Regions from separate parts of the Streptomyces sp. NPDC023527 genome, predicted to be linked through region 2. Evidence: riboswitches for the same ligand, from Rfam matches in the RefSeq annotation. Region 2 holds a riboswitch; the other holds the start of a gene.

Region 1 (4,408 bases), on a different contig from region 2:
CGTGCGCGTATGGCAGCACACCGACCGTCGGGCGGCCGGTCAGGTCGCGCAGCATGTCCAGGCCGGGCTCCAGAAGCGTCACGTCACCGCGGAACTTGTTGACGATGTAGCCCGCTATCAGCTCCTGGTCCTCCCGGGACAGCAGGGCCGTCGTACCGAAGAAGGACGCGAAGACCCCGCCCCGGTCGATGTCACCGACCACGACGACCGGCAGCCGCGCGGCGCGCGCGATACCCATGTTGACGATGTCCGTGCGCCGCAGGTTGATCTCCGCCGGGCTGCCCGCGCCCTCGCAGATCACCGCGTCATGGGTGCGGCGCAGCTCCTCCAGGCACTCCGTCACCGTCCCGAACAGCTGCTCCTGGCGCCCGGAGTGGTAACCGCGGGCGCTGAGCTCACCCACCGGCTTGCCCATCAGCACCACCTGGCTGCTGCGGTCACCGCCAGGCTTGAGCAGGACGGGGTTCATCAGCGCCGACGGCTCGACGCGCGCGGCCGCCGCCTGCATGGCCTGCGCGCGGCCTATCTCCGCGCCCTCGCGGGTCACGAAGGAGTTCAGCGACATGTTCTGCGCCTTGAACGGCGCGACCTTGACGCCCTTGCGGACCAGCCACCGGCAGATCCCGGCCGTCACCACGCTCTTGCCCGCGTCCGAGGTGGTCCCGGCCACCAGCAGGCCCCCGCCCAACGGGCCCGCGGGCCCGCTCCTGTCCGCTGTCACCGGTTCCCCCTTCGCTTCGCGTTCCGCGCCACGGTCCTGCTGCAAAGGCTGCCCAGCGCGCGGCCCGCCACCGCGGTGCCCAGCGCCAGCAGCGACACGCGCCGCGAGAGCCGCACCGCGCGTTCGATGTCCGCCACCTCCACGGGGCGGTTCTCACCGCCCAGGACGGGCCGGTGTTCGACCCGGCCCGCGTAGGCGAGGGTGCCGCCCAAACGCACCCCCAGCGCACCGGCGAACGCGGCCTCCACCGGGCCGGCGTTGGGGCTCGGATGCCGGGAGGCGTCGCGGCGGGCCACCCGCCAGGCACCGCGCGGGTCGGGGCCGGCGAGGACGGTGAGGGCGGCGGTGAGACGGGCGCCGGGCCAGCCGGCGACGTCGTCGAGACGGGCCGAGGCCCAGCCGAACCGCCGGTGACGCGGCGACTTGTGGCCGACCATCGCGTCCAGGGTGTTGACGGCGCGGAAGCCGACCAGGCCCGGTACGCCCGCCAGCCCACCCCAGACGAGGGCGCCGACGACGGCGTCGGAGGTGTTCTCGGCGACGGACTCCACGACCGCGCGCGCGATCTGCTGCCCGTCCAGCGCCTGCGGGTCGCGCCCGCACAGGTGCGGCAGCCGCTCCCGGGCGACGTCCAGGTCACCGACGCCGAGCGCGCCGCCGATGGCGCGCGCCTCGCGGCCCAGGGACGTACCGCCCAGCACGGCCCAGGTGGCGGCGGCGGTCAGCGCGATGTCCGCGGCGGGGGAGCGGCGCAGGGTACGGGCCAGGAGCGCGGCACCGGCCGTGGCGCCGCCCGCGCACAGCGCGGCGTGCAGGGCGCCCCGGCCGCGGTGGTCGCGCCACAGCCGCCGCTCGACGGCGTACGCGGCCCGGCCGAAGGCCGCCACGGGGTGGCCCCGACGGGGATCGCCCAGGGCGAGGTCGGCGAGGAAGCCGAGCGCGGCACCGTACGCGAAACCGAGGTGCCCGAGGTGATCGGCGCGCGTCGCGGGCGCCGGACGCGGGAGACGCATGGGGCGCATGGGTCAGACCGCCGTCATGCCTTGGCGGGACCGGGGTTCGCTGGGCAGGGGTGGTCGGCGGCCGGGCATGGCGATGTGTCCTCACTCAGGGTCCGCGCCCTGGCTCGACGTGACCGGCGACCAGAGTCTCCTGGCTCCCGGATCGGCGTCGCCCCGGCCTTCCCGTCCGCTCGCGCGGACCGTGGCCCTGGGTGGGGGACGCTCCCCGGTGACAGTGGCGGGACCGCGCCGGACTCGCACCGGCTTCCTCTGCTGTCGCCGTTTGGCCCCGGAAGTCCACCATGGGCCGTGAACGGCCGTCAACTCACGTCTGAGCTGGGGTTCGAGTCCACGGGGCCGGGATGTGAAAAACGCCGGACGGGCTGAAATTCAGCCCGTCCGGCATTCGAGGACATTAGTGACGGTCGCTAGGCGACGATCAGATAGATGCCGTACCCCACGGCTGCCGCGCACAGTGCGAAGCACGCGTACGCGCCCGCGCGGGCCACCGCGGTCGGCCGCGTTCCCGCCGCGGAGGCGGACGACGTCCCGACGATGCCCATCGTGAAGATGCCGACGAGGCCGACCGTCACCACGAGACTGACACCGAAGACCTGGCCGAGTGCTGCCCAGTCGATGTGCATGGTGTGTGTTCCCTCAGCTCGTCGCGGCGGCGGGGGCGCGCCCCGCCTCGTGGGTCAGGGAGGTCGCCGGGACGGCGGCCGTCAGGGGGCCGGCCGGCGGCGGGGCGACGGCCTGGAGCGCGGTGGTGACCACACCGGCCGGCTCGGCGGCCTCGGCGACCGGCTCGTTGATGCTGTCGGGGGTGACCGGCTTGCGGCGGGACGCCATCCAGATGGCGCCGGAGACGGCCAGGCCCAGGACGGCGACCGTGGCGACGCCCCAGTCGCCCTGGTCGGCCAGCAGCGCCGCGCCACCGGCGACCAGGCCCGCGGCGGGCAGGGTCAGACCCCAGGCGAGGACCATCCGGCCAGCGGTCGACCAGCGGACCACGCCGCCCTTGCGGCCGAGGCCGGCGCCCATGATCGAGCCGGAGCAGACCTGGGTGGTGGAGAGCGCGAAGCCGATGTGCGAGGAGGCGAGGATCACGGTCGCGGCGCCGGTCTGGGCGGCGAAGCCCTGCGCCGGCTTGATGTCCGTGAGGCCCTTGCCGAGCGTCTGGATGATGCGCCAGCCGCCCAGGTACGTACCGAGCGCGATGGCCAGGCCCGCGGAGACGATGACCCACATCGGCGGGTCGGCGTGCGGGGCGACGGCGCCGCCGGCGACCAGCGCGAGGGTGATGACACCCATCGTCTTCTGCGCGTCGTTGGTGCCGTGGGCCAGGGAGACCAGGGCGGCCGAGGCGATCTGCCCGGCGCGGTAGCCCTTGGCGGTCTCCTTCTCGTCGCGGTTCCTGGCCAGGCGGTAGGTGAGCCGGGTCGCCAGGGTGGCGGCCAGACCGGCCACGATCGGCGCGGCGACGGCCGGGATGAGGACCTTCATGACGACCTTGTCGGCGTTGACCGCGTCGAAGCCGACGGACACGATGGTCGCGCCGATCAGGCCGCCGAAAAGGGCGTGCGACGAACTGGAGGGCAGACCGGCCAGCCACGTCAGAAGATTCCAGACAATCGCGCCGATCAGCCCGGCGAAGATCACTTCGGGCCTGATTCCGGCGCTCTCGTCGATGATGCCGCCGGAGATGGTCTTGGCGACCTCCACGGACAGGAACGCCCCGACAAGGTTGAGGGCCGCCGACATGGCCACCGCGACCTTGGGCTTGAGAGCCCCGGTGGAGATGGTGGTGGCCATGGCGTTGGCCGTGTCGTGGAAGCCGTTCGTAAAGTCGAACACCAAGGCCGTGACGATCACGATCCCGATGAGAAGCGTGATGTGTTCCATTCACCCAGGCAATCAGCTCGATGGTCAGTACAGCGGCGACCGTAAAGACCCTTGGTGAACGGAAGGTGAACTGGAACGGGCGGAGCGGTGGCGTCAACCGGAGGGGTGCAGCGTTGGAAGATCACGAAGGCGTTCGACGGGCCTGGGCGGACGTCGTGGCCACGGCCCGCCGCACCACGGCCGAGGGGCTCGTGGTGGGCACCTCGGGCAACGTTTCGGCCAGGGTCGGGAATGTCGTGCTCGTCACCCCGAGCGGAATCCCGTACGACAGCCTCGGCCCCGACGACGCGGTCGCCGTCGACCTCGACGGCCGACAGGTCCTCGGCGAGCTGGCCCCCACCAGCGAGCTGCCCATGCACCTCGCGCTCTACCGCGCCACCGACGCGACGGCCGTCGTCCACACCCACGCCGTCCACGCCACGGCCGTCTCCACGCTGGTCGACGAGCTCCCGCTGATCCACTACATGGCCGGCGCCCTCGGCGGCCCGGTCCGCGTCGCCGACTACGCCCTCTACGGCACCGAGGAACTGGCCGGGCACATGCTCCGCGCCCTCGACGGCCGCAGCGGCTGCCTCCTGCGCAACCACGGCACGGTCACCTACGGCACCGGCCTCGACCAGGCGTACGACCGCACCGCCCAGCTGGAGTGGATGTGCCGGGTCTGGCTGACCGCCTCCGCGATCCCCGGCCGCGGCCCGTCCCTGCTGACCGACACACAGCTCGCCGAGGCCACGACCAAGCTCGGCGGCTACGGGCAGCGGCGCGGCTGAGGCCCGACGAT
Region 2 (4,408 bases):
TACCAGATGCTGTGGGTGCTGGTCTCGACGCTGCTCACCGTCGTCGCCTACGTGCTCGTACGCCGCAACGAGCGGACCCGCAAGGGCGGTGAGCGCCCGTGAAGGACGGCGTGAACGGCGTGGCACTCGCCGTCTTCATCTTCTTCTTCCTCGTCGTCACCGTCATGGGCTTCGTCGCCTCGAAGTGGCGGCGCGCCGAGAACGCCGACAGCCTCGACGAGTGGGGGCTGGGCGGCCGCTCGTTCGGCACCTGGGTGACGTGGTTCCTGCTCGGCGGTGACCTCTATACCGCGTACACCTTCGTCGCGGTCCCGGCGGCGATCTACGCGGGCGGCGCGGCCGGCTTCTTCGCGGTGCCGTACACGATCCTCTGCTATCCGCTGGTCTTCACCTTCCTGCCCCGCCTGTGGTCGGTGTCGCACAAGCACGGCTACGTGACCTCCTCCGACTTCGTCCGCGGCCGGTTCGGCTCGAAGGGCCTGTCGCTGGCGCTCGCGCTCACCGGCATCCTCGCGACGATGCCCTACATCGCGCTCCAGCTCGTCGGCATCCAGGCCGTGCTGGACGTGCTCGGGGTGGGCGGCGGGTCGAACTGGTTCATGAAGGACCTGCCGCTGCTCATCGCCTTCGGCGTGCTCGCGGCCTACACCTATTCCTCCGGGCTGCGGGCGCCCGCCCTGATCGCCTTCGTCAAGGACGCGCTGATCTACATCGTGATCATCGTGGCGATCATCTACATCCCCATCAAGCTGGGCGGCTTCGACGACATCTTCGCCAAGGCCGGCGACGCCTTCGCGGTGAAGAACCCGGAGACGGGCAAGGCGCGCGGCTCGCTGGTGACCGGGGAGCAGGCGCAGTGGGCGTACGCGACGCTCGCCCTCGGCTCGGCGATGGCGCTCTTCCTCTACCCGCACTCGGTGACGGCGGTCCTCTCCAGCAAGAGCCGCAACGTCATCCGCCGCAACACCACGATCCTGCCCCTGTACTCCCTGATGCTCGGCCTGCTGGCGATGCTCGGCTTCATGGCCATCGCCGCGGGGGTCAAGGTCAGCAATGGACAGCTGGCGATCCCGCAGCTCTTCGAGGACATGTTCCCGGACTGGTTCACGGGCGTGGCCTTCGCCGCGATCGGCATCGGGGCGCTCGTACCGGCGGCGATCATGTCGATCGCCGCGGCGAACCTCTTCACCCGCAACATCTACAAGGACTTCATCCGGCCGGACGCCTCCCCCGCGCACGAGGCCAAGGTCTCCAAGCTGGCCTCGCTGCTCGTGAAGGTGGGCGCGCTGGTCTTCGTCCTGACCATGGACAAGACGGTCGCGATCAATTTCCAGCTGCTGGGTGGCATCTGGATCCTCCAGACCGTCCCGGCGCTCGTGGGCGGGCTCTTCACCCGCTGGTTCCACCGGTGGGCGCTGCTGGGCGGCTGGGCGGTCGGGATGGCCTACGGGACGTGGCGGGCATATGACACACCGAGCGCCACACAGGATCATTTCGGAAATACCAATCTGATCCCCCTCATCGGGGAAAAGGGTTACATCGGCCTGACCGCGTTCACGCTCAATGTGATCGTCGTCATCGTCCTGACTTTCGTCCTCAAGGCGGTCGGCGCGCCGGACGGTGTGGACCAGACCAAGGCGTCGGACTACACGGCGGACGCCGGCGAACCCGGTGTCCAGGTGGAGCTCCCGCCGGCCACGGCGGGCGCCCCGAGCGGCCACTAGAAGAGCTCCGGACGGGCCACTGGAAGGGCCCTGGACAGGCTGCCGGCCGGACGTCGATCCGGCGGGACACGAGGGCCGTCGTACCCCCTTGAAGGGGGCGCGACGGCCCTCGGCCGTACCCGGCGCATACCCCGAAGTCCCGGGCCCTGTTAGCACATTCCGACCCACGCGATTACCGCGCGACACAAGATGTGGTGGTGCATGCGACGCCCAGCACTAGATGTATGCTCGTGCTCGCTGTCGTCGCAGGGGAATCCGGTGGAAATCCGGAACTGTCCCGCAACGGTGCATGTATGCCGTTATTACGCATGCAGGAGTCCGAGTACCTGCCGACAGCGCGCCCACCGCCGAGCCACCGCACGGCACCGGGCGTTTTGTATTCGTCCGGGCCTCGCGGGTTGGGCCGATGGACGCTACGAGCGCATGCCTTGGTGCTGTCAGGCATGCCCGTACGCGCCCGTCGCGCGCCACCCGCCCGGCCCACTGCCGAGCGAGGGAGAGCCTCAGTGACCATCGCGCCCGCCGATCCGGTCTCAGCGTCCGCGGAAGCGACCGGCGGCCCCGGGACCGCGCTGCTGCGCACCCTGACCGACCTCACCGCCGATCTGCCCGCCACCGACCCCGGCAAGGTCGCCGCCGCCGCGCTGCGGGGCCGCCACCCGGGTTCGGACGAGGCCGAGTTGCGGTCCCTGGCCACCGAGGCCGCCGCCGGTCTGATCTCCGAGGAGCCCCAGTACTCCCGGCTCGCCGCCCGGCTGCTGACCCGCGCGATCGCCGACGAGGCGGCCGGGCAGGGCGCGACCTCCTTCTCCGCCTCCGTCGAGACCGGCCACCGCGAGGGCCTGATCGCCGACGAGACCGCCGCCTTCGTACGGACCCACGCCGCACGCCTCGACGCCCTCGTCGAGAAGGCCCTGGTCGACGGCGCCGACGACCGCTTCGGCTACTTCGGCCTGCGCACCCTGCACAGCCGCTACCTGCTGCGCCACCCCATCACCCGGCAGGTCGTCGAGACCCCGCAGCACTTCCTGCTGCGCGTGGCCTGCGGCCTGGCCGAGGACCACTCCGTGCGGGCCCTGGAGGACGTCGCCGAGCTCTACGCGCTCACCAGCACGCTCTCCTACCTGCCGTCCTCCCCCACGCTCTTCAACTCCGGCACCCGCCACCCGCAGATGTCCTCGTGCTACCTGCTGGACTCCCCGCTGGACGAGCTGGACTCGATCTACGACCGCTACCACCAGGTGGCCCGGCTGTCGAAGCACGCCGGCGGCATCGGCCTGTCGTACTCCCGCATCCGCTCGCGCGGCTCGCTGATCCGCGGCACCAACGGCCACTCCAACGGCATCGTGCCGTTCCTGCGCACCCTCGACGCCTCCGTCGCCGCGGTCAACCAGGGCGGCCGGCGCAAGGGCGCGGCCTGCGTCTACCTGGAGACCTGGCACGCGGACATCGAGGAGTTCCTGGAGCTCCGCGACAACACCGGTGAGGAGGCCCGCCGCACGCACAACCTCAACACCGCGCACTGGATCCCGGACGAGTTCATGCGCCGCGTCGAGGCCGACGCCGACTGGTCGCTGTTCTCCCCTGCCGACACGCCCGAGCTGGTCGACCTGTACGGCGACGAGTTCGACGCCGCGTACCGCAAGGCCGAGGCCGACGGCAAGGCCGTCAAGACCATCCCGGCGCGCGTCCTGTACTCCCGCATGATGCGCACCCTCGCGCAGACCGGCAACGGCTGGATGACGTTCAAGGACGCCTCCAACCGCACCGCCAACCAGACGGCCGAGAAGGGCAAGGTCGTCCACTCCTCGAATCTCTGCACGGAGATCCTGGAGGTCACCGACGACGGCGAGACCGCGGTCTGCAACCTCGGCTCGGTCAACCTCGCGCAGCACCTGGGCACCGACGGCGAGATGGACTGGGAGAAGCTCGACCGTACGGTCCGTACGGCCGTCACCTTCCTCGACCGCGTCGTGGACATCAACTTCTACCCGACCGAGCAGGCCGGGAACTCCAACAGCCGCTGGCGCCCGGTGGGCCTGGGCCTGATGGGTCTGCAGGACGTCTTCTTCCGCCTGCGCCTGCCCTTCGACTCCCCCGAGGCGAAGGAGCTGTCCACCCGCATCTCCGAGCGCATCATGCTCGCGGCGTACGAGGCGTCCGCCGACCTCGCCGAGCGGCACGGCCCGCACCCGGCCTGGTCCGCGACCCGCACCGCCCGCGGTGTGCTGCACCCGGACCACTACCCGAACGCCGAGCCGCGCTGGACGGACCGCTGGGACGCGCTGCGCGCCCGGATCGCCGCCGTCGGCATGCGCAACTCGCTGCTGCTGGCGATCGCCCCGACCGCCACCATCGCGTCCATCGCGGGCGTGTACGAGTGCATCGAGCCGCAGGTCTCCAACCTCTTCAAGCGCGAGACGCTCAGCGGTGAGTTCCTCCAGGTCAACACCTACCTGGTCGAGGACCTCAAGAAGCTCGGCGTGTGGGACCGCACCACCCGCGACGCCATGACGGACGCCAACGGCTCGATCCAGGACATGAACTGGATCCCGCAGGAGGTGCGCGACCTCTACCGCACCGCCTGGGAGATCCCGCAGCGCTTCCTGATCGACATGGCCGCGGCCCGTACGCCGTACCTGGACCAGAGCCAGTCGCTGAACCTCTTCATGGCCTCGCCCACC

The links. Region 2 has a riboswitch for cobalamin ahead of ACZ303_RS31215 (ribonucleoside-diphosphate reductase subunit alpha). Riboswitches for the same ligand answer to the same signal wherever they lie in the genome.
Region 1: another riboswitch for cobalamin. It lies ahead of ACZ303_RS01590 (cobalamin biosynthesis protein); the one in region 2 lies ahead of ACZ303_RS31215 (ribonucleoside-diphosphate reductase subunit alpha).

What each region holds. Positions count from the first base shown of each region.
Region 1 covers NZ_JBVHJJ010000001.1:355,604-360,011, forward strand. The annotation lists gene ACZ303_RS01585 (cobyric acid synthase) at 1-688, opposite strand, end outside; gene ACZ303_RS01590 (cobalamin biosynthesis protein) at 718-1,734, opposite strand; cobalamin riboswitch at 1,868-1,992, opposite strand; gene ACZ303_RS01595 (hypothetical protein) at 2,151-2,366, opposite strand; gene ACZ303_RS01600 (inorganic phosphate transporter) at 2,380-3,627, opposite strand; gene ACZ303_RS01605 (class II aldolase/adducin family protein) at 3,648-4,397, shown strand.
Region 2 covers NZ_JBVHJJ010000021.1:47,391-51,798, forward strand. The annotation lists gene ACZ303_RS31205 (DUF3311 domain-containing protein) at 1-102, shown strand, start outside; gene mctP (monocarboxylate uptake permease MctP) at 99-1,724, shown strand; adenosylcobalamin-variant (AdoCbl-variant) riboswitch at 1,962-2,060, shown strand; gene ACZ303_RS31215 (ribonucleoside-diphosphate reductase subunit alpha) at 2,231-4,408, shown strand, end outside.